Regions from separate parts of the Embleya sp. NPDC005971 genome, predicted to be linked through region 1. Evidence: riboswitches for the same ligand, from Rfam matches in the RefSeq annotation. Region 1 holds a riboswitch; each other region holds the start of a gene.
The links. Region 1 has a riboswitch for cyclic di-AMP ahead of ABZ374_RS31630 (transglycosylase family protein). Riboswitches for the same ligand answer to the same signal wherever they lie in the genome.

Region 1 (6,197 bases):
GTCGGTGAAGCCGGCGAATTTTGCGTTGGGTCGAGCCTGCCGCATCGCGTCGTTCACGAGCGCCTTGACCACCAGGATGGTGGCCGCCGCGTCGCTCTCGGCGAACGCGTCGGCGAGCGCGAGCGTCCAGGTCTCCGCAGCCGCCTTGGCCGCCGCGTAGCCCGCGTTGCCCTGGGTCGGTCGGCCGGCCGCCGCCGCGGAGACCAACACGAAGCGCCCGTTCGCACTGCGGGCGAGCGCCTCGTGGAAGGCGAGGCTGGTGTGCTGCACGGTGCGCACGAGCAGGTCGTGCAGGAAGGCCCAGTCGTCGAGCGAGTTGTCGCCGAACTTCTTGCCCCCGCGCCACCCGCCGACCAGGTGCACGAGGCCGTCCACCCGACCGTGCTCGCGCTCGACGTCCGCCGCCCATCGGCGGGTGGCGGCCGCGTCCAGCAGATCCACCACCGCGCCGCGGGCCCCGGGCGCCGCGTCCACGCTGTCGCGCAACCGCTCGGCGTTCGCGTCCGCGCCGTACACGTGCGCACCGGCCCGCGTCAGCCGCGCGAGCACCGCGTGGCCGGCGGGCCCACCCGCGCCGGCGACCGCGATCACCGCACCGTCGAGACCGTTCATCGCACCCACTCCTCGTTCACCGTGTCGTTCGCCGCGCCGTTGGCCGTCACGACGCCTCGGCCGCCCGCTCGGTCGAATCCTGCGCGGGGCTGTCCGCGGTGATCCCCCGGGTCGAGGCGATCACCTCGCGCAGTCGCCGGTTGAGCGCCTCGTAGAACATGCTCAGCGGGAACTCGTCCGGCAACACCGCGTCCACGAGCGCCTTCGGCGGCCCGTCGATCGGCAGCGCGGCGGCTCCCTTGGCCCACACCGAACCGGGGTGCGGCTGCACGTACTCGGCGACCAGCGCGTAACCGGCCAGCCAGTGGCCGACCTTCGAGCGATCCACCCCCGCGCGGTAGAGCCGGTCCACCTCGTCGTAGAGCCCGAGCACCGCGTCGGTGATCCGATCCCAGTCCACGGTGAGCCGATTGTCCGCCCACTCGACCACACCCGCGCGATGCAGGTAGGCGAACAGCAGTTGGCCGCCCAACCCGTCGTAGTTGCGCACCCGGCCGCCGGTGACCGGGAAGCGGAACAGCCGGTCGAAGATCACCGCGTACTGCACCGAACGAGCGGTCGACACGCCCTCCTCGGCCAGTCGCACCGCCTCGCGGAACGCGGTCAGGTCACACCGCAGCTCCTCCAGCGCGTACATCCAGAACGGCATCCGCTGCTTGATCATGAACGGGTCGAACGGCATCGGACCGCGCATGTGGCTGCGGTCGTGGATCAGGTCCCACAACACGAACGCGTCCTGGGCGAGTTGCTGGCTCTGCACCAACTCCGCCGCCTCCGGCGGAAGTTCCAGGCCGAGCGTGCGCGCCGCAGCGGCGCCGACCCGACGGAAGCGAGCCGCCTCGCGGTCGCAGAAGATGCCGCCCCAGGTGTACTGCGGCACCTCGCGCACGGCCACCGTCTCCGGGAAGAGCACCGCAGAGTCGGTGTCGTAGCCGTCGGTGAAGTCGACGAACGCGATCGGCACGAACATCGCGTTGTCGTAGCGCCCGGCCTCCAACTCGGCCAGCCACTGCGGCCACACCACCCGCAGCAGCACCGCCTCGACGTTGCGCTTCGGGTTGCCGTTCTGGGTGTTCATCGGGAACACGACGAGGTGCTCCAGCCCGTCCCGCCGGTCCCGCTCCGGGCGAAACGCGACGAGCGAGTCCAGGAAGTCGGGGCGGCCGAAACCGTCCGCCGACCAGCGCCGGAAGTCGGCCACGACGGCATCGAGGTACGCCTCGTCGTGCGGGAACAGCGGTGCGAGCCCGGTGATCGAGGAGGTGATGTCGGCCACCAGCGCCCGGGCGGACGCGTGCCCGGACGGCTCGATCGAACCGTCCTCGGCCTGCAACGGACGCAGGTCGGCGACGGACCGTTTGAGCACGGGCCACAGCGGGTGATCGACGGCGGTACGGACGGCTACGCGGGTCATGTTCGACATGGAACCCTCTCAGGAGAAAGCAGGAACCACGGTCAGGCGAACCTATGTCAAAAGATTTTAACGCCGCAAGGCCCTTCCAAACGCAATCTTATCGTCATGGGTATGTTTTGCCCGAATAAGTTGAGATTGCCGGGTGGCCCTGTTCGATCATCTCCCGGGCGCGGCGGCGGTGCATCCGGCGCCTCTGGAGGAAGGCACAAGATTTCGCCGACCCGGTCGCCGAGGTCTGTGGCTATCGACCGTCGATCCGGCCCGTCCCTACAGTTTCGTCCTGCTTGACGGAATACCAATTCCGTATAGCGGAATATTGGCCGGGGAGCGCCCTCGGATCCGCATCCACTCCCGCTGCCCGATCCCGCGAACGATCCGGCGATCCCGCATGTCCGATGGGCCGGGCCGTCCCGCGACGGCACCCGATGTGGAGGCACCGATCATGGGCTGGAGAACCACCAGGAAGACCGTTGCCGGCGAGAACGCGGCCGAGGCGCCGGGCGGGCCGCCCCGCCGGCGGGGCGGCGCCCGTGCATCCCGTGGACGAGATCCTGCCGCCGGGGCGAATGCCGGCCGGCGCCCTGCAACACGTGGCCACGATGTTCGGCACCGTCGCGGTGGCGCGCACCCCGGGCCCGCCCGCCCGCGCCTGACCGTTGCCCCGAAACGGGCGTAGGCCCCGCCGAAGTACTCGGCGGGGCCTACGTGGTGGCGCTGGATCAGACGGCGAGCTGGGTGCCCACCGAGATCAGGTGGGGGTTGCCCCCGATGACGCCCGCGTTCGCGGCGTACAGGGCCTTGTAGCCACCCTTGACGCCGAGCTTCGCGGCGACGCCGGAGAGCGTGTCACCGGCCTTGACGGTGTACTTGCCGGAACCCGAAGTCTGCTTGGTCGCGGCCGACTTCGGCGCGTCCTGCTTGTCCTGCTTGTCCTGCACCTGGACCTTCGGCGCGTTGCCGGTGGAGGTCTTCGGCGCGTTCTCGGTCACGGACTCGGCCTTGGGCGCGGCCTTCGGCTCGACCTTGCTCTTGGTCTTGCCGGTGGTCGCGGAGTCGGCCGTGGCGGAGGCGTTGCCGCCCTTGCCCAGGCCGGCCTTCTGCGAGCAGACCGGCCAGGCGCCCGGACCCTGGCTCGCCAGGACCCGCTCGGCGACCGCGATCTGCTGGTCCTTGGTGGCCTGCGCGGCGCTGGAGGCGTACTGGCTGCCGCCGAACGCGTTCCAGGTGCTCGGTGTGAACTGCAGACCGCCGGAGAAGCCGTTGCCCGTGTTGATACCCCAGTTCCCGGTGCTCTCGCACTGGGCGACCGCGTCCCACGTGGACGAGGTCGCGGCGCTCGCGCTGCCCGTCATGCCCACGAGGGGAAGGACGAGACCCGCACCGGCGGCGACGGCGATGCCGGCGCGACGGCCACGAGAGAGCGAGCGAACGGGAGCGGTGATGGCACGGAAGGTCATTTATTACCTCGTCGGGCGCCTACGAAGTTAGCTGTCGGGTTCGGACGATTGGCCCGGCCTCGCCTGCAACAGGCATGGCTTCACCCCAGACATCGACGTGGCCGATGTCGGCACTCACTTGGTTCCCCCGCTCCTGCCGCCAGTCGATATCGACTGCTTCCCTCGGGCGGCGGCAGGATTCGGCGTACCACCCGGGGAGTCCGCTTGTGCGAACAACCACGAAGCTACGCACCGCTCCGCCGGATTGGCAAACATTTCGGGTGATTTGTGAGGTGCCCCATAGGGCGGAATAACACCGATTTGCCCGATATGTCGCCAACCCCGCAGGTCACGGCTTCGACGTCCACGGTGCGCAGCCGCGTGCTCACCCGTGCTTCAACGACGAGCTATTCCGTCGCGGGCAGCTCCACAGGTACGACTACCCGCTCCTCGTCCCACAGGAACGTCGCCCCGCCGGTCGCGAAATTGGCGACGTCGGCCACCGTGGCCCGCCCCTCCGGCGAATCCAGGGTCGCTTCGATACCGGCGCGGGTCGGTGCGTACAGCCCGACCACCAGGTAATAGGGCGGCTGCGCGCCGGACGGATCCGGTTCGCACTTGCCGATGGTCCAGCCGGTCAACCCGGGCATGGTGCGGGCGAGCGGGACGTGCTTCTCCCAGTAATAGGTGTCGAACGCCGCCGGGTCCTCGGGGTGGCCATAGAGCACGGTCAGCTTGTACATGCCGAATCCTCACGATCGTGTGGTGGATGTGGGTCCTGCCGGTGGTGCCCGGTGCGTCCGGCGCGCCGGCGCCGGATGGAACTAGCGCGCGGCGATGCTCTTGAACGCCCGCGCCTGCTCGGTGATGGCCACCTCGGTGGGCAGCCGTTCCATGCTGGAGGCGCCGAAGAAGCCGACCACTCCGGTGGTGTGGGCCAGCACGTACGCGGCGTCCTCGGGTTCGGCGATCGGCCCGCCGTGGCACAGCACCAGCACGTCGGGGTTCACCTCCGCCGCCGCGTCGCGCATGAGCTGCACCCGCTCCACCGCCTGGTCGAGGGTGACCGCGGTGGTCGCGCCGATGCTGCCCTTGGTGGTCAGTCCCAGATGCGGGACCAGGATGTCGGCGCCCGCCGCGGTCATCGCCCGGGCCTGCTCGGCGTCGAAGACGTAGGGGGCGGTCAGCAGGCCGCGCTCGGCGGCCAGCCGGATCATCTCCACCTCCAGGTCGTAGCCCATCCCGGTCTCCTCCAGGTTCTGCCGGAAGACGCCGTCGAACAGCCCGACCGTGGGGAAGTTCTGCACACCCGCGAAGCCCATCGCGGCGAGCTGGTCCAGGAAGTGCGGCATGATCCGGAACGGATCGGTGCCGCACACGCCCGCCAGTACCGGGGTGCCCTGGACCACCGGCAGCACCTCGCCCGCCATCTCGACCACGATCGCGTTGGCGTCCCCGTAGGGCAGCAGCCCGGCGAGCGAACCCCGACCGGCCATTCGGTAGCGGCCCGAGTTGTAGATGATGATCAGGTCCACCCCGCCGGCCTCGGCGCACTTGGCCGACAGTCCCGTGCCCGCGCCCGCGCCGATCACGACGCCGCCCTGCTCGACCGTCCTGTGCAGTCGGCCCCGCGCCTCGCGTCCGTTCATCTCAGTCCACGCGTCCCTTCGTGATCATTTCGTGCAGTCGATCCGCCGCCGCCGTGGCGAACGCCGGATCGTTGATGTCCGTCGCCGCCTCGTGCACCTCGACGGAGCTGCCCGCGAGCCCCGCTCGCAGCTCGTCGAACAGCGCCTTGTCGGCGACGGAATCGTAGAAGGGCGCGCCCTCGACGTCGATCGCCGAGACCCCGTGCAAGGGCAGGTAGAGCGCGGTGGGGCCGGTCGCGGCGACCAGCTTGGCGGCGATCCGCCGACCCAGCTCGGCGTTCTCCGCGGGGGTGGTGCGCATCAGCGTCACGGTCGGGTTGTGCACGTAGAGCTGCCGCTCCTCGAACCGCTCGGGCACGGTGTTGCGCGGGCCGAAGTTGACCATGTCCAGCGCACCGACGCTGACCACCTGCGGCAGCCCCATCCGGCCGGCCGCGGTCAGCCGCTCGGGACCCGCGCTGAGCACCCCGCCGACCAGGTCGTCGGCCAGCTCGGTGGTGGTCAGGTCGAGGATCCCGGCCAAGAAGCCCGCCTCGGCCAGATTCTCCATCGACGTGCCGCCCGCCCCGGTGGCGTGGAAGACCAGCACCTCGTAGCCCAACTCGGTGAGCCGCTCGCGGGCGGCGTCCACCGCCGGGGTGGTCACCCCGAACATCGACGCGGCGACCAGCGGACGCCCCTCGCCGGTCACCCCCGCGACCGCCGCACGATCCTCGGCGTAACCGCCGGCCATCCCGGCGATCGCGTCCGCCGCGTTGCCCAGGATGCGCTCGGAGAGCCGATTTATCCCGGCGATGTCCACGACGCTGTACATCATCGTCACGTCCACCGCGCCCACATACGGCGACACGTCGCCCGCCGCCATCGTGGAGACCAGCAGCTTGGGCACACCCACCGGCAGCGCGCGCATCGCGTGGGAGGCGATCGCCGACCCGCCCGAGCCGCCCATCGCGAGCACCCCGTCGACCCGGCCCTGCTCGTACAGCTCGCGCAGGATGGACGCGGCCCCTTCGGCCATCGCGGTGGTGGCCGCGCCCCGATCGGCCCGGGTCCGCAGGTCGGCCAGGTCGGTGCCGGCCGCCGCCG
Region 2 (6,197 bases), on a different contig from region 1:
GCGCGGCACACCCTGCTGGGCGAAGACCTTGAACCGGGTGCCGGAGTTGCCGTAGGCCCACGAGGGGGTCTCGATCCGCTGAGCACGCAAGGCGGCCCGCACCATCGCGTCGTCTGTCATGGAAGCACTCTCCTGACACCACCGAGAAGAAAATGAAACGTTTCAATCGACGCGAACGAACGTACGACCCCGTAGCCGGACACGTCAAGGGCAGCCGTCGGCGCGGCCGCCGGGCCGCCCGGGTCCAGGCGGCCCGGCCGGCGCGGCGCCCGATCGGCTCACACCCGGGCGTGGGTGGTGATGTCCTCCTCGAACAGCTCGACCATGCTCGCGGTCACCGTGGGGCGGGACTGGGCGAGCGCGTCCAGGTAGTCGCGGGTGTGGGCGCCGGGTCCCTCGCCGCTCGCGGACTCGTCGAACAGGTCGCGCTCGAACGACGCCTGGGCGGCGATCCGGGCCGCGTGCCCGATGTCGGCGGGGGTGAGCAGCTCGCTCGCCGCCACCAGCGCGTCCAGGTCCACGTCCGGGCGCGCCGACGCGTACCGGGTCCACATCGCCCGCCGCGCGTCCGCGTCCGGTGTGCCCACCGGGATGATGTAGTCGAACCGCCCCGGCCGCAGGAACGCCGGGTCCAGCGAGCGCACCGAGTTGGTCGCGCACACCAGCAGCCGATCGCCGTGTTCGCGGAACGCCGGGATCAGCTTGAGCAGTTCGTTGGTCACCGCGTGGCCGGCACTGGGCCGGGCGTGCCGGACCGGCGCGATCTCCTCGACCTCGTCGATGAACACCACGATCCGCTCCAGCCGGGCCAGCCGCCCGAACGCCTCGCGCAGCGCGGCGGCCAGGTTGCCGCCGTCGGCCAGCCGCGAGGGCAGCAGTTCCACGAACGGCCAACCCAGACGGGAGGCGATCGCCCGGGCGAAGGTGGTCTTGCCGGTCCCGGGCGGACCGAACAACGCGATCGCGCTGGGCGGTTCGACGCCGTGTCGGAAGGCCCGCTCGGGATCCGCCAGTGGCAACACCACCCGCCGCTCGATCAGGTTCTTCTCCACCTCCATGCCGGCCACCTTCGACCACAGGTCGCCCGGCAACATCCGCCCGCCGAGCCGGTCCAGGGTTTCCGCCGCATGGTCGTCGACCGGCTCGACCTTCTCGAAGTAGGCCACCGCCGGCCGCCGTTCGTAGCCCGCGTTGCGCAGCCCCAACTCGCGCGAGTCCTCCTCGGGCAGCACGTAGGCGATCCGGCGCACCCGGTCCTCGACCAACCGGCGTTCCAGCGCGAGCAGCAGCGTACTGGTCAGCCCCAGGCCGCGCGCGGGGGGCGAGATGGCGATCCGCATCACCCAGGCCCGCCCCTCGGAGACCGTGGCCAGCGCCGCACCGACCACCGCGCCGTCCCGCCGGGCAACCACCGCCGGCTGTCGCGAAGTCAGCGCGTTGATGCACTCCGACAGCGAGAAGACCGACTCCTGGCCGAGTTCGGTCGTGGTGTCGATCAGGTGCACCACCGCCGCGAGGTCCTCCTCGCGATAGTCCTGTATGAGCCAGACCATGAACAGCTCCATCCGTGGATCGAGTGCCTCGACGAGTGGCACACACTAGGGAGCAGCGCCCTGCCGCGAATGCGTCGTTGTGTACAAGTACGCGCCCGAACTTGGTCATCCTGCGGATGGACACGTCACCGGGGACCTGCACCACGCGTGCGGGACGTATCCCGGTGACCACGCCCGAGGCCGGGGGCACAATGGCCTCGACCTCGTCCGCGCCGTCCGGCCCGCCCGGGCCGCCCGACCCCTACGGAGAACCGATGACCGTCTCGTCCGCGTCCGGCCCCGCCCACGCCTCCGGTGTCTTCCCGCTCGGCAGCGACCTGCCGGTGCACCGGCTCGGGTACGGCGCCATGCAACTCACCGGAACCGGTGTCTGGGGCGAACCAAAGGACCGCCAAGAGGCGATCCGGGTATTGCGCCGCGCCGTCGAACTGGGGGTGAATCTGATCGATACGGCCGACTCGTACGGCCCGTTCGTCAACGAACAACTCATCCGTGAGGCGCTGCACCCGTACGCCGAGGACGTGGTGATCGCCACCAAGGGCGGCTTCGCCCGCACCGGACCGGGCGAATGGCGCGCCCTGGGCCGGCCCGAATACCTGCGCCAGCAGACCGAACTGAGCCTGCGTCACCTCGGCCTGGAGCGGATCGACCTCTACCAGCTGCACCGGATCGACCCGCAGGTCCCGCTCGCGGACCAGCTCGGTGAACTCGGCGCGTTGCAGCAGGAGGGCAAGATCCGGCACATCGGCCTGTCCGAGGTCACCGTGGAGCAGTTGCGCCAGGCCCGGGAGATCGTCGAGATCGTCTCCGTGCAGAACCTGTACAACCTGGCCGACCGCAAGTCGGAGAGCGTGCTCGACTACGCGACGGCCGAGAACATCGCGTTCATCCCGTGGTTCCCGATCGCCACCGGCCAACTCGCGCGGCCGGGCGGTCCGTTGGAGCAGGTCGCCAAGGAACAGGGCGCCGCGCCCTCACAGTTGGCGCTGGCCTGGCTGCTGCACCGCTCCCCGGTCTTGCTGCCGATCCCGGGCACCTCCAGCGTCGCGCACCTGGAGGAGAACACCGAGGCGGCCCGAATCCGACTGTCCGACGAGCAGTTCGAGGCGCTGTCCGCCGCGGTCTGAGCCCGATCGCCGACCCGCCGGGTCGGCCGGAAACGATGTCGAGGGCGGCTGTTCGACCCGCGGGTCCGCGGTGTCGACGGCCGCCCTCGTCGGTATCGGCTCAGCCCGGTGCCGGGACGATCCGCACGCTCCACCCGTCCTCGATCTCGGCGCCGTCGATGGTGATCGCCTCCACCGTGCGCGACCTCGGGTCGATGTCGGCCACCACACCCTCACCCGCGTAGCGCGGATGGCCCGATGCGCCGACCTCGCCGGTGGCCTCGACCACCGCCGAGCGCACCGCCGGGCCCCGGGCGTCGGCGGCCATGTCCTGGTCGTTGAACGGGAAGATGGCAATCTCGAATCGTTCCATGCCCGCCCCCATGCCCCCACCCCCTCCGTCCCAAGCCACCCGATCGACGAGGTTGGCGGGCCTGAATACGGGGGGTGACCGGGGCCGGGCCCGAACGGGACCGGCCGCGCCCGGTGCCGCGAGCGTCCCGTCGCCGGGACCGCCGAGCCGATACGGCTCCCGGTCGCGCTCGACCGGGCACCCGCTACGAGGTCCCGGGAGACCACCGCCGACAACCCCGAACGCGCCGCCCTGATGCAACGGGCCATCTCGACCCACCCGCGCCACGTACTCGGTATCGACGACGCCGGCCGGGCAGCGAAACAGCAGGCTCTGCCGGAGAGCGTCGTCCCCATGAGGCGGATCGAATCCAAGTGAAGCCCCGAGACGCGCACCACTTCCCGGCGGTCACAACCCCGGCGGAGACCGGGCCGGCAGGCAAATTGGGACGTATATATGGGGGTAATTCGGACACTCCGCTATCGAGCGCATGACGCACGTCACATCACGCATACCGATGGTCAGGAACTCGTACGCAGCGTGAACCGAGTTTTCCGGAATTTCACCCATGGTGATTCCCCTATCGGCTCAGCGTGAGCAACTCGGGCACAATGCGTACCGCGTCCGGGACTTTAGGTCCCGATATTCCACGCTTACGTCCTGATTTTTCGGTTTCGGCGAATCGTGATGTTTGGTTCCCGGTCGGGGTGTGCGTAGCTTGGTGCTTCGCCACACCGGTCCGGTGCTCGGCGAAATGGTCTCCCGGTTCGCCGAATCCTGCCGCCGGAGCGAGGCCACGGTACGAAACCCGAAAGGCAGGAGCGGGGGAACCAAGTGGAATGCCGTCCCGGGCGTCTGTGACGCAGACGCCCATTCGGACGGCTTGGGGTGAAGCCGTGCCCGTCCCTCTCACGAGGGCCGAACACGGCCGGGCGAGACTCTCCAGCCCGAATCCGACAGCTCACTTCGTAGGCGTGGGAGAAGGAAAATCTTCGTGCAGTCGTTCAACACCCCTGCCCGTATGCCCAAGAAGACGCGTCTCGCGCTCACCCTCGGAATGGCCGGCGCGATCGTCGCCGCCCCGCTGATCACCGGTCTCGCGACCGCCAACGCCGCCTCCGTCTCCACCTGGGACAAGGTCGCCATGGGCGAGAGCTCGGGCAACTGGCACATCAACACCGGCAACGGTTTCTACGGTGGCCTGCAGTTCACCCAGAGCACCTGGAACGAGTTCGGCGGTCAGCAGTACGCCCCGCGTGCCGACCTGGCCACCAAGGACCAGCAGATCGCCATCGCGGAGAAGGTCCTCGCCGTGCAGGGCCCCGGCGCGTGGCCGAACACCTCCGGCCCGGCGGGTCTGACCAAGGGCGGCGCCAAGCCCGCCGTCTCGCCGAGCACCAAGGCCGCCGGCTCGGCCAAGACCTCGGTCACGGTGGCCCCCAAGGCCGCCGAGAAGCCGGCCGAGTCCGCGCCGACCACCGCCCCGGCCCCGAAGATCGAGGTCGTCCCGGCCGCCGCGTCGACCACCTCCTCGTACTCCGTGGTCAAGGGTGACACCCTGTCCAAGATCGCCGCGGACAAGGCCGTCACCGGTGGTTGGCACAAGCTGTACGCCGACAACCGCGCCGTGATCGGTGGCAACCCGGACGTCATCCAGATCGGTCAGAAGCTCAAGCTGTCCGGCAAGGCCAAGGCCGCCACCACCACCGCCACCGCCAAGGCCGAGGTCGCGCCGAAGACCGCGCCCAAGACCGAGACCACGACCACGACCACGACCACGTCGCAGGCCAAGCCCTCCGCGTCGGTGAAGGTCGCTCCGAAGACCACGGTCAAGGAGAAGGCCCCGGTCGCGACCAAGGGTGCCTCGGTCAAGGCCGGCAGCTCCTCGGTCAACGCCTCCGGCTACGTCGCTCCCGTGAGCGGCTCGCTGGGCACCGCGTTCGGCACCGGCGGCAAGCTGTGGTCCAGCGGCAGCCACACCGGCCAGGACTTCGTGGTCGGCACCGGCACCTCGGTGAAGGCGATCACCTCGGGCACCGTGGTCAGCGCCGGCAACGGTGGCGCCTACGGCAACGAGGTCGTCATCAAGCACGCGGACGGCAAGTACTCGCAGTACGCGCACCTGTCCAGCATCAGCGTTCGCGTCGGTGCCACGGTGAGCACCGGTCAGCAGATCGGCCTCTCCGGCGCGACCGGCAACGTGACCGGCCCGCACCTGCACTTCGAGATCCGCACCACCCCGAACTACGGCAGCGGCATCAACCCGGTCACCTACCTGCGCGCGCACGGCGTCAACCTCTGATCCGAGCGTCAACAGGCAGTAACCGCACGGCGACATCCGCCGTGCAGTAGCCGCAGCCAGGGCCGGGCCCGTCGACCACGTGTCGACGGGCCCGGCCCTTTTCCGCGCCCGGACCCTTTCCGCGCCCGGCCCGCGGTGCGGCCGGATCGATCAGCCGCGAGCCGGATACCGCTTGGGCAGCGGCAGTCCGCGCGCGGCCAGCAACTCCCGCAACCGGTCCGGGTAGTCGGTGATCAGGCCGTCCACGCCGTCGTCCATCAACTTGGCCATGGTCGCCGAGTCGTCGATGGTCCACGGCACGACCTTGATGCCCCGCGCGTGCGCCCGGGCGACCATCTCCCGGGTCACGTACGGACGGTAGTCGGGATCGGTCACCTTGCCGTTCTGCGGGAAACCGTGCACGGGCGAGAAGGTGCCGGCCCCGAACGAGGCGATCGCGCGCAGCGGGTCGCCGCCGAAGTCGTCGATGTCCAGGCCGCCCAGCCAGGGCGAGGCGCCGGGCTTGCCGACCTGAAGGAAGTCGTAGTTGGTCAACGCGACCAGCGGCAGGCGCGGTTCGACCTGGCGCATGCGCTTGAGCGCACCCCAGTCGAAGCTTTGGATGGTGACCTGGCGCAACAGCCCGGCCCGGCGCACCTCGCGCGCCACCGTCTGCACGAACTGCTCGCGCGGCGCGGTCTCCTGGGGCGCGCCGGCCTCGACCTTGGTCTCCACGTTGAGCTTCACGCCGTGCGCGTGCCGACGCCGGACCAGGTCGAACACCTCGGTGAGCAGCGGCATTCGGGCGCCGGGCGAGGTGGTCTGCGTGGGGAAACCGGGGAACTGCCGCGACCCGCAGTCCAACGTGCGGACCTGGGCCAGGCTGAGCGTGTTGACGTACTTGC
Region 3 (6,197 bases), on a different contig from region 1:
TGCCCCGTTCGATCGTCTACTCCATCGTCGGCATCATGGGGATCTACCTGATCATGCAGATCGGCGTGCTCGGGGTCACCGACACCGACACCATCTCCGGTTCTTCCTCGATCGGTTCGCTGGTCCTGGAGGAGGCGTGGGGCAAGGGCGCGGCCAAGACGGTGACGGTACTGATCCTGATCACCGCCTTCGCGTCCGTGTTCGCCGGCCTGCTCGGGGGCTCGCGGGTGCCCTACGACGCGGCCCGCGACCGGGTGTTCTTCAAACAGTTCGCCCGTCTGCACCCGCGACACCGCTTCCCGACGGTGGGCCTGCTCACCATGGGCGTGGTGACCGCGGCGGGCTTCCTGATCGGCAACCACACCGACTTCAACACGATCATCGTGCTGCTCACCGCGGTGATGGTGATCGTGCAGGCGGCCTCCCAGGTCGCCGCGCTGATCGTGCTGCGGCGCCGGCAACCCGGCCTGGACCGCCCGTATCGGATGTGGCTGTATCCGGTACCGGCCCTGGTCTCGCTGGTCGGTTGGATCGCGATCTTCTGCTACGCCGACAAGAACTCGCCCGGACGCCACCCGATCGAGTGGGCGCTGGCGTGGGTGGCGCTGGGCTGCGTCGCGTTCCTGGTGTGGGCCAAGGTGGAGCGGACCTGGCCGTTCGGGCCACGCGAGATCTCCGAGGTGTACCTGAACCGGTCCGACCGCGACGCGAAGTCCGCCGGTGCGGAGTCGGCCGGTTCGGGTGCCGGTGGCAACGTCGCGGAGCCCGTATGACGGCGCTGCACCGAGACCGGACCCCCGGTGCTCCGGACTCCGCGCCCGCGCCGGAGCAGGCATTCGTCTGCTCCGGCGCGGGCGCGGGCAAGGACTTCGTCTGCGGCATCGACTTCGGCGGCACCAAGATCGCGCTGGCCACCGCGCGGCCGGACGGCACGATACTGGCGAGCGAGCGGCTGATCACCGAGGCCCGCGAGGGCGCGGTCCAGGCGGTTCGGCGTGCGATGGCGGCCACCCGCGAACTGGTCGCGCACACCGCCGCGACCACCGGCGGACGGTGCGTGGCGGTCGGCGCGGTCAGTCCCGGCATCGTGCTGCCCGACCGGATCCTGCTCGCGCCCAACGTGCCGGGCTGGCAGGACCTGGCACTGGCCACGACGCTGTGCGAGGGGCTGGGCCTGGAGCCGGAACGGGTCGCCGTCGGCAACGACGCCAAGGCCGCGGCGTTGGCCGAATACCGCTGGGGCGCGTTGCGCGGCGCGGACCCGGCGATCCTGCTCACCGTCGGCACCGGGATCGCCGCCGCGATCGTGCTGGGCGGGCGGGTGCTCGGCGGCGCGAACGGCGCGGCCGGCGAGATCGGCTACCTGCTGCGGGGGCGGGGCGACACCGGATTCGGGGCCGGGCACGCGCCGTTGGAGGAGTACGTCTCGGGCATCGGGCTGGGTGCGCGGGGCAGCGAACTGCTCGGCCGCGAGGTGGACGCCGCCGCGCTGTTCACCGATCCGGATCCGCAGGTGCGCACGCTGGTCGACGAGGCGTTGGACGAACTGGCGGTACACGTAGCCAACTTGGCGCTCACGCTCGACGTGCAGCGGATCGCGGTGACGGGTGGGCTGATGCGCTCCGCTTCGCGTGTGCTGGGGGCGATTCGGGCGCGGGCGCGGGTGGCTGTGCCGTTTCCGCCGGTGGTCGTGCGGGCGCGGTTCCTGCAGGATGCGGCGCTTCGTGGGGCGGTCTCGCTGGCCGCGGAGGTGTTGCTGCGGTCTCCGGGATCCGCCGACTTGGCCTCAAACGCCGGCCGGGCTTGAAAAGTGGCCTCAAACGCCGGCCGGGCTGATGGGGCCGGCCTCAACGCGCCGGCCGGGCTGGACGGCTTGGCCTCAAACGCCTGCCGGGCTGAAGAGCTTGGCCTCAAACGCCGGCCGGGCTGATGGGGCCGGCTTGGGCGGAGGGTTTCGCCTCGGGCGCCGGCGGGACTGAAGGGGCCGGCTCGGGTGGAGGGCTTGGCCTCAAACGCCGGCCGGGCTGAAGGGGTTGGCTCGGGCGGAGGGTTTCGCCTCGGGTGCCGGCCGGGCTGATGGGGCCGGCTTGGGCGGAGGGTTTGGCGTCGAAGGCCGGGTGGGCTGGAGCGCTTGGCTCGGGCGGTGGGCTTGGGGTTGGACGGTGGTCGGGTCGATGGGTTTTGTTCGGGTCGGAGGGGCGGATCGGGCTTGTGGGGCCGGTTCGGGTGTGGTTCAGGTGTCTGGGGTGGGACACGTGTGGCGCCGTGCGCCTCGGTGGTGGTCGAGGGGCACGGCGCCGGTGTGTTGCCGGGGCGTGACGGCGAGGCGTCGGCCTCGGCGGGTCGATCAAGAAGGACGCGTGGCGCCCGCGATCGGCATGGTGTTGATCGAGGAGATCTCGACCGGCTTGCGCGAGTTCGCGGCGTGCACCATCTTGCCGTCGCCGATGTAGATGCCGACGTGGCTGATGCCCGAGTAGAAGAACACCAGGTCGCCGGGCTGCAGGTTGGCGATCGACACGTGCGGGTCGGCGGCGAACTGGTCGTTGGTCACGCGCGGCAGCGAGATGCCGGCCGACTTGTACGCGGCCTGGACCAGACCCGAGCAGTCGTAGGCGTTCGGGCCGGTGGCGCCGTACACGTACGGCTTGCCGATCTGCGCCTTGGCGAAGGCCACGGCCTGGGCGGCCTTGCTGCTCGACGCGGTGGACGAGCCGCCACTCGGCGCCTGGTTGCCCTTCGAGCCGCCGGTGGCGGGCTTGGCGGGGGTCTTGGCGGCGGGCTTGACCGACACGTCGGCGGACGGCTTGCTCGCCGGCTTGGGGGTGGTCTTGCCGGGCGTGACGCCGGTCTTCGGCTGCACCTTGATGCTCGGCTGGGCCGGCGCGGCGGCCTTGGAGAGCACGGGGGCCGAGCCGGTCAGCCGGAGGGTCTGGCCGATCCGGATCAGGTCCGGGCCGGACAGGAGCACATCGCGGTTGATCTCGTACAGGCTCTGCCAGCCGCCGGTGACCTGGTTGGTCTGGGCGAGCCCGAACAGCGTGTCGCCGGCCTTGACCACGTAGCCGGCCTTGTCGGCGGGCGCGGCGGTCTCCGGCGCGGCGGGTGCGGCTTGGACCGGGGCGGCCTCGACCGCGGCGGTCGGGACCGCCGACAGCACGGCGGAGGCGCCGGAGGGGGCCTGCTCGGAGGTGGAGGGGGCCTGCGCGTGGGCCGTACCGGCAGTGGCGACCGGGATCACGACACCCATGCCGGCGATGCCCACCGCCGCTACGAAGCGGCGGACGTTGGTGGGTCGAGCGGCGCGATGACGAGCGTTTGCGGACAGCATGAAATGGGGTCCTCTCCTGTCGCCTACGAGGTGAGCTGTCGGATTCGGACTGGAGCAGCCCGGTCGCGCAACACGCGACTTCACCCCTAGCCGTCACCGGAACGATCCCGGCCACGGCGATTCACCTGGTTCCCCCGCTCCCGTCGGATTCTTCGATGTAGACCTCCCGCTGCCGGCGACGGGATTCGGCGTACCGGCGACAGGGTTCACCCGAAAGGTGAATCGGCGAGAAAGGTAGGCAATACGGATGCCGGATCACAACCGAAACGCCGAGTTTGCCTCCGGTGTAAAGGCGGAATAAGTGCGACATCTCGGCCGGCCCACCGGTCGATGCACCACTCATGACGAGGGGATATCTCGGAGAGTGGCGTGATCATTCGGTCACGGAAAATAATCGAGATTCATGCCGGGGTGCGGAAAATGAATTACCACCCGAAGTCGGCTAAGTAATTTATGTCCGTTTTATCCATGCGGCCTACATCACATTTCGGCCGGTTCGCGAAGCAAGGTGCGAGGGGGTTCCACCGGACGCGCCGGCGACGAGGCGGCACCGTGGTGCGCACGGGCGCGGCGCCGCGCCGCCGATCGCGAATACCGGGGGTGTGGGCATGATCGCGCAGTGCGCGAGGGCATCGCCGCAGGAACGGCGCGGGGGTCGACGAACGGGCAGGCCGGCCGGGACCCGACCCACTGGTCCCTCCCGGCGGGCCAGGCCCGGTGGTACCTGCTCGTGTCCGCGGCCTGCCTCGGCTGGTTCGTGGTTGCCTGGCTGCTCCGGTTCGGGCGGGCGTACCGGTTGCGCAGGCGCGCGGCGCCGGCCACCGCCGAGCGCGTTCTCGACTTCCGGGAGATCGCGCTGCTCGCCGGCGGTTCGACCCGGTCGAGCGCACCGCCTTCGACGCGGTGGGCGCGGCCCGAACCGCCCTGATCGGGCCGACCGCCGGATGGCGACCGGCGCGGACCCGGTTGGAACAGGACGGCCTGCTGCCGAGTGAGCGGGACGTCGACCCGCGTGGCACCTGCGGCCTGTGTGTCGTCCTGTTCCTCGGCATCGGCTTCGGCGTCGCCGAAGGGATGACCGGTTCGCCGGGCTGCGCCACGGTGTCGGTCCTGGCGCTGATCGCCCTGGTACCGCGACTGTTCACCCGGCCGCTCGCCGCGCAGACCGTGGCGGGCCGGGCCCGGATCAGCACGCTGCGTCGGATGCCGCCGACCGTGCAAGCGGACTCCGCCGAGGACGTGCCGACCCGGATCGCGGTCTTCGGCCCGGAAGCGGTCCCGGACCCGATCGTCCGCGCGCGTCCCTGATGCCCTTGCCGCCCACGCCGTCGTCCGGCTGACCGGGCGCAGGCCGGGCGCATCGGGGCCGGACGCGCATGCCGCGTCGCGCCGCTCAGCCCGTGAACGCCTCCACCAGGGACCAGATCGCCAGTCCGAGCATGCACACGCCGCCGATCCGCTGCACCGTCTGCAACGGGACCCGCTTGGCGATGAACCGTCCCGCGAGCAGCGCCAGCGCGGAGACCGACATCAGCGCCGCGGCCGAGCCGATCGCGGTGGACCAGGTGCCGTTGGTGGCCGCCAGGTTGGCGGTGGTGATCTGGGTGAGGTCGCCCCATTCGCTGATGAACACGGCCATGAACGCGGTGGAGAAGACCGGCCAGAACCCGGTCACGGTCTTGCCCGCGGCGTCCTCGTCGTCGTCCCCCGCCCCGCCGCGCAACAACATGAAGGCGCCGAAGCCGAACAGTGCGGCGGAGACGAGCTTGACGATCCAGCCGGGCAGCAGGCCGAGCAGACCGCCCGCGCCGACGGCGATCGCGACGTGCACGACGAACGCGGTCGAGGTGCCGAACCAGACGTAGAGCGGTCGCATGCGGGTGCCCATGGCAAGCGACGCGAACATCGTCTTGTCCGGGAGCTCGGCGAGGAAGATCAGCCCGAAGGCGGTCAGGATCGCCAGAGGGTCGAGGTGCATCCGGGTGGCTTTCTGCGAGAGCCGGGCCTCCGGGTCTTCACGAAGGCGCCGCTCGGCGACCGGAGGACCACTCGGCCCGGCACGACGGGTGCAGCCGCGTGGAACGCGGATGCGTCGGTACCTGGCCGAAGGTCTCGCCCGCCCGCCTGGAGCACGGGCCCGGCCACCGGGAGTCCGAGGACTCCAGCATGTCGACGACCGGTTTGCGGGGCTACTCCCCTTCGCTGTCGCCGACCCTACCGCACCGGGCCGGCCGGCCGACTACGACGGGGGCGCGGCCAGGACCCGTGCCAACGACCAGCGCAGTTGTGCCTCGTCCAGATCAGTGCCCAGCGTGAGCACCTGCAACATGGTGCCGTCCAACACCGCCAGCGCCGCCGCGGCCGCCTGCGCGCCGACCCGGGCGGACAGGAAGTCGCCGACCCCCTCGACCCACGCCACGGCGAACCCGCGCAGTTGTGGGCTGCGGGCCGCCGCCAGGTACAACTCGTATTCCACCAGCGCGCGCGGGCGGTCCGCGAGGTATTCGGCGGTGAGGGCGGTGAGCACCTCCGGCAGGTCCTCGGCATCGCGGGTTCGGCGCACCCACTGCGCCAACAGCGCCACCGTCTCGCTCGACGCGTGCGCGAGGGCCGCCGCGACCAGGTCGTCGAGCGACGCGAAGTAGTACGTGGTCGCCCCCAGCGGCACGCCGGCCCGGGCCGCGACCAGCCGATGCGTGGTGTTGCCCACCCCCACCTCGGCGATCACCTCGCACGCGCCGCGCACGATCCGCAGCCGGCGCCCCTCGGGATCGCGGGTCGTGGTCAATGCGCACCGCCCAGGTTCAGCACCACCACGCCCGCGATCACCAGCGCCATCCCGAACGCCTTGAGCAGCGTCACCGGC

Region 2: it holds a riboswitch for cyclic di-AMP, as region 1 does, so the genes downstream of both, ABZ374_RS10630 (transglycosylase family protein) here and ABZ374_RS31630 (transglycosylase family protein) in region 1, are expected to answer to the same signal.
Region 3: it holds a riboswitch for cyclic di-AMP, as region 1 does, so the genes downstream of both, ABZ374_RS15480 (NlpC/P60 family protein) here and ABZ374_RS31630 (transglycosylase family protein) in region 1, are expected to answer to the same signal.

Annotation. Positions count from the first base shown of each region.
Region 1 is NZ_JBEXUX010000044.1:16,788-22,984, forward strand. It holds gene ABZ374_RS31620 (SDR family NAD(P)-dependent oxidoreductase) at 1-612, opposite strand, end outside; gene ABZ374_RS31625 (DUF6421 family protein) at 659-2,035, opposite strand; gene ABZ374_RS31630 (transglycosylase family protein) at 2,746-3,378, opposite strand; cyclic di-AMP (ydaO/yuaA leader) riboswitch at 3,484-3,678, opposite strand; gene ABZ374_RS31635 (EthD family reductase) at 3,870-4,205, opposite strand; gene ABZ374_RS31640 (phosphoenolpyruvate hydrolase family protein) at 4,287-5,111, opposite strand; gene ABZ374_RS31645 (Tm-1-like ATP-binding domain-containing protein) at 5,113-6,197, opposite strand, start outside.
Region 2 is NZ_JBEXUX010000008.1:156,642-162,838, forward strand. It holds gene rhaI (L-rhamnose isomerase) at 1-120, opposite strand, end outside; gene ABZ374_RS10615 (ATP-binding protein) at 279-1,553, opposite strand; gene ABZ374_RS10620 (aldo/keto reductase) at 1,808-2,680, shown strand; gene ABZ374_RS10625 (hypothetical protein) at 2,781-2,987, opposite strand; cyclic di-AMP (ydaO/yuaA leader) riboswitch at 3,770-4,001, shown strand; gene ABZ374_RS10630 (transglycosylase family protein) at 4,033-5,313, shown strand; gene ABZ374_RS10635 (glycerophosphodiester phosphodiesterase family protein) at 5,464-6,197, opposite strand, start outside.
Region 3 is NZ_JBEXUX010000014.1:156,325-162,521, forward strand. It holds gene ABZ374_RS15470 (APC family permease) at 1-773, shown strand, start outside; gene ABZ374_RS15475 (ROK family protein) at 770-1,807, shown strand; gene ABZ374_RS15480 (NlpC/P60 family protein) at 2,348-3,331, opposite strand; cyclic di-AMP (ydaO/yuaA leader) riboswitch at 3,338-3,532, opposite strand; gene ABZ374_RS15485 (hypothetical protein) at 3,951-4,259, shown strand; gene ABZ374_RS15490 (hypothetical protein) at 4,235-4,639, shown strand; gene ABZ374_RS15495 (TMEM165/GDT1 family protein) at 4,725-5,309, opposite strand; gene ABZ374_RS15500 (TetR family transcriptional regulator) at 5,571-6,119, opposite strand; gene ABZ374_RS15505 (multidrug efflux SMR transporter) at 6,116-6,197, opposite strand, start outside.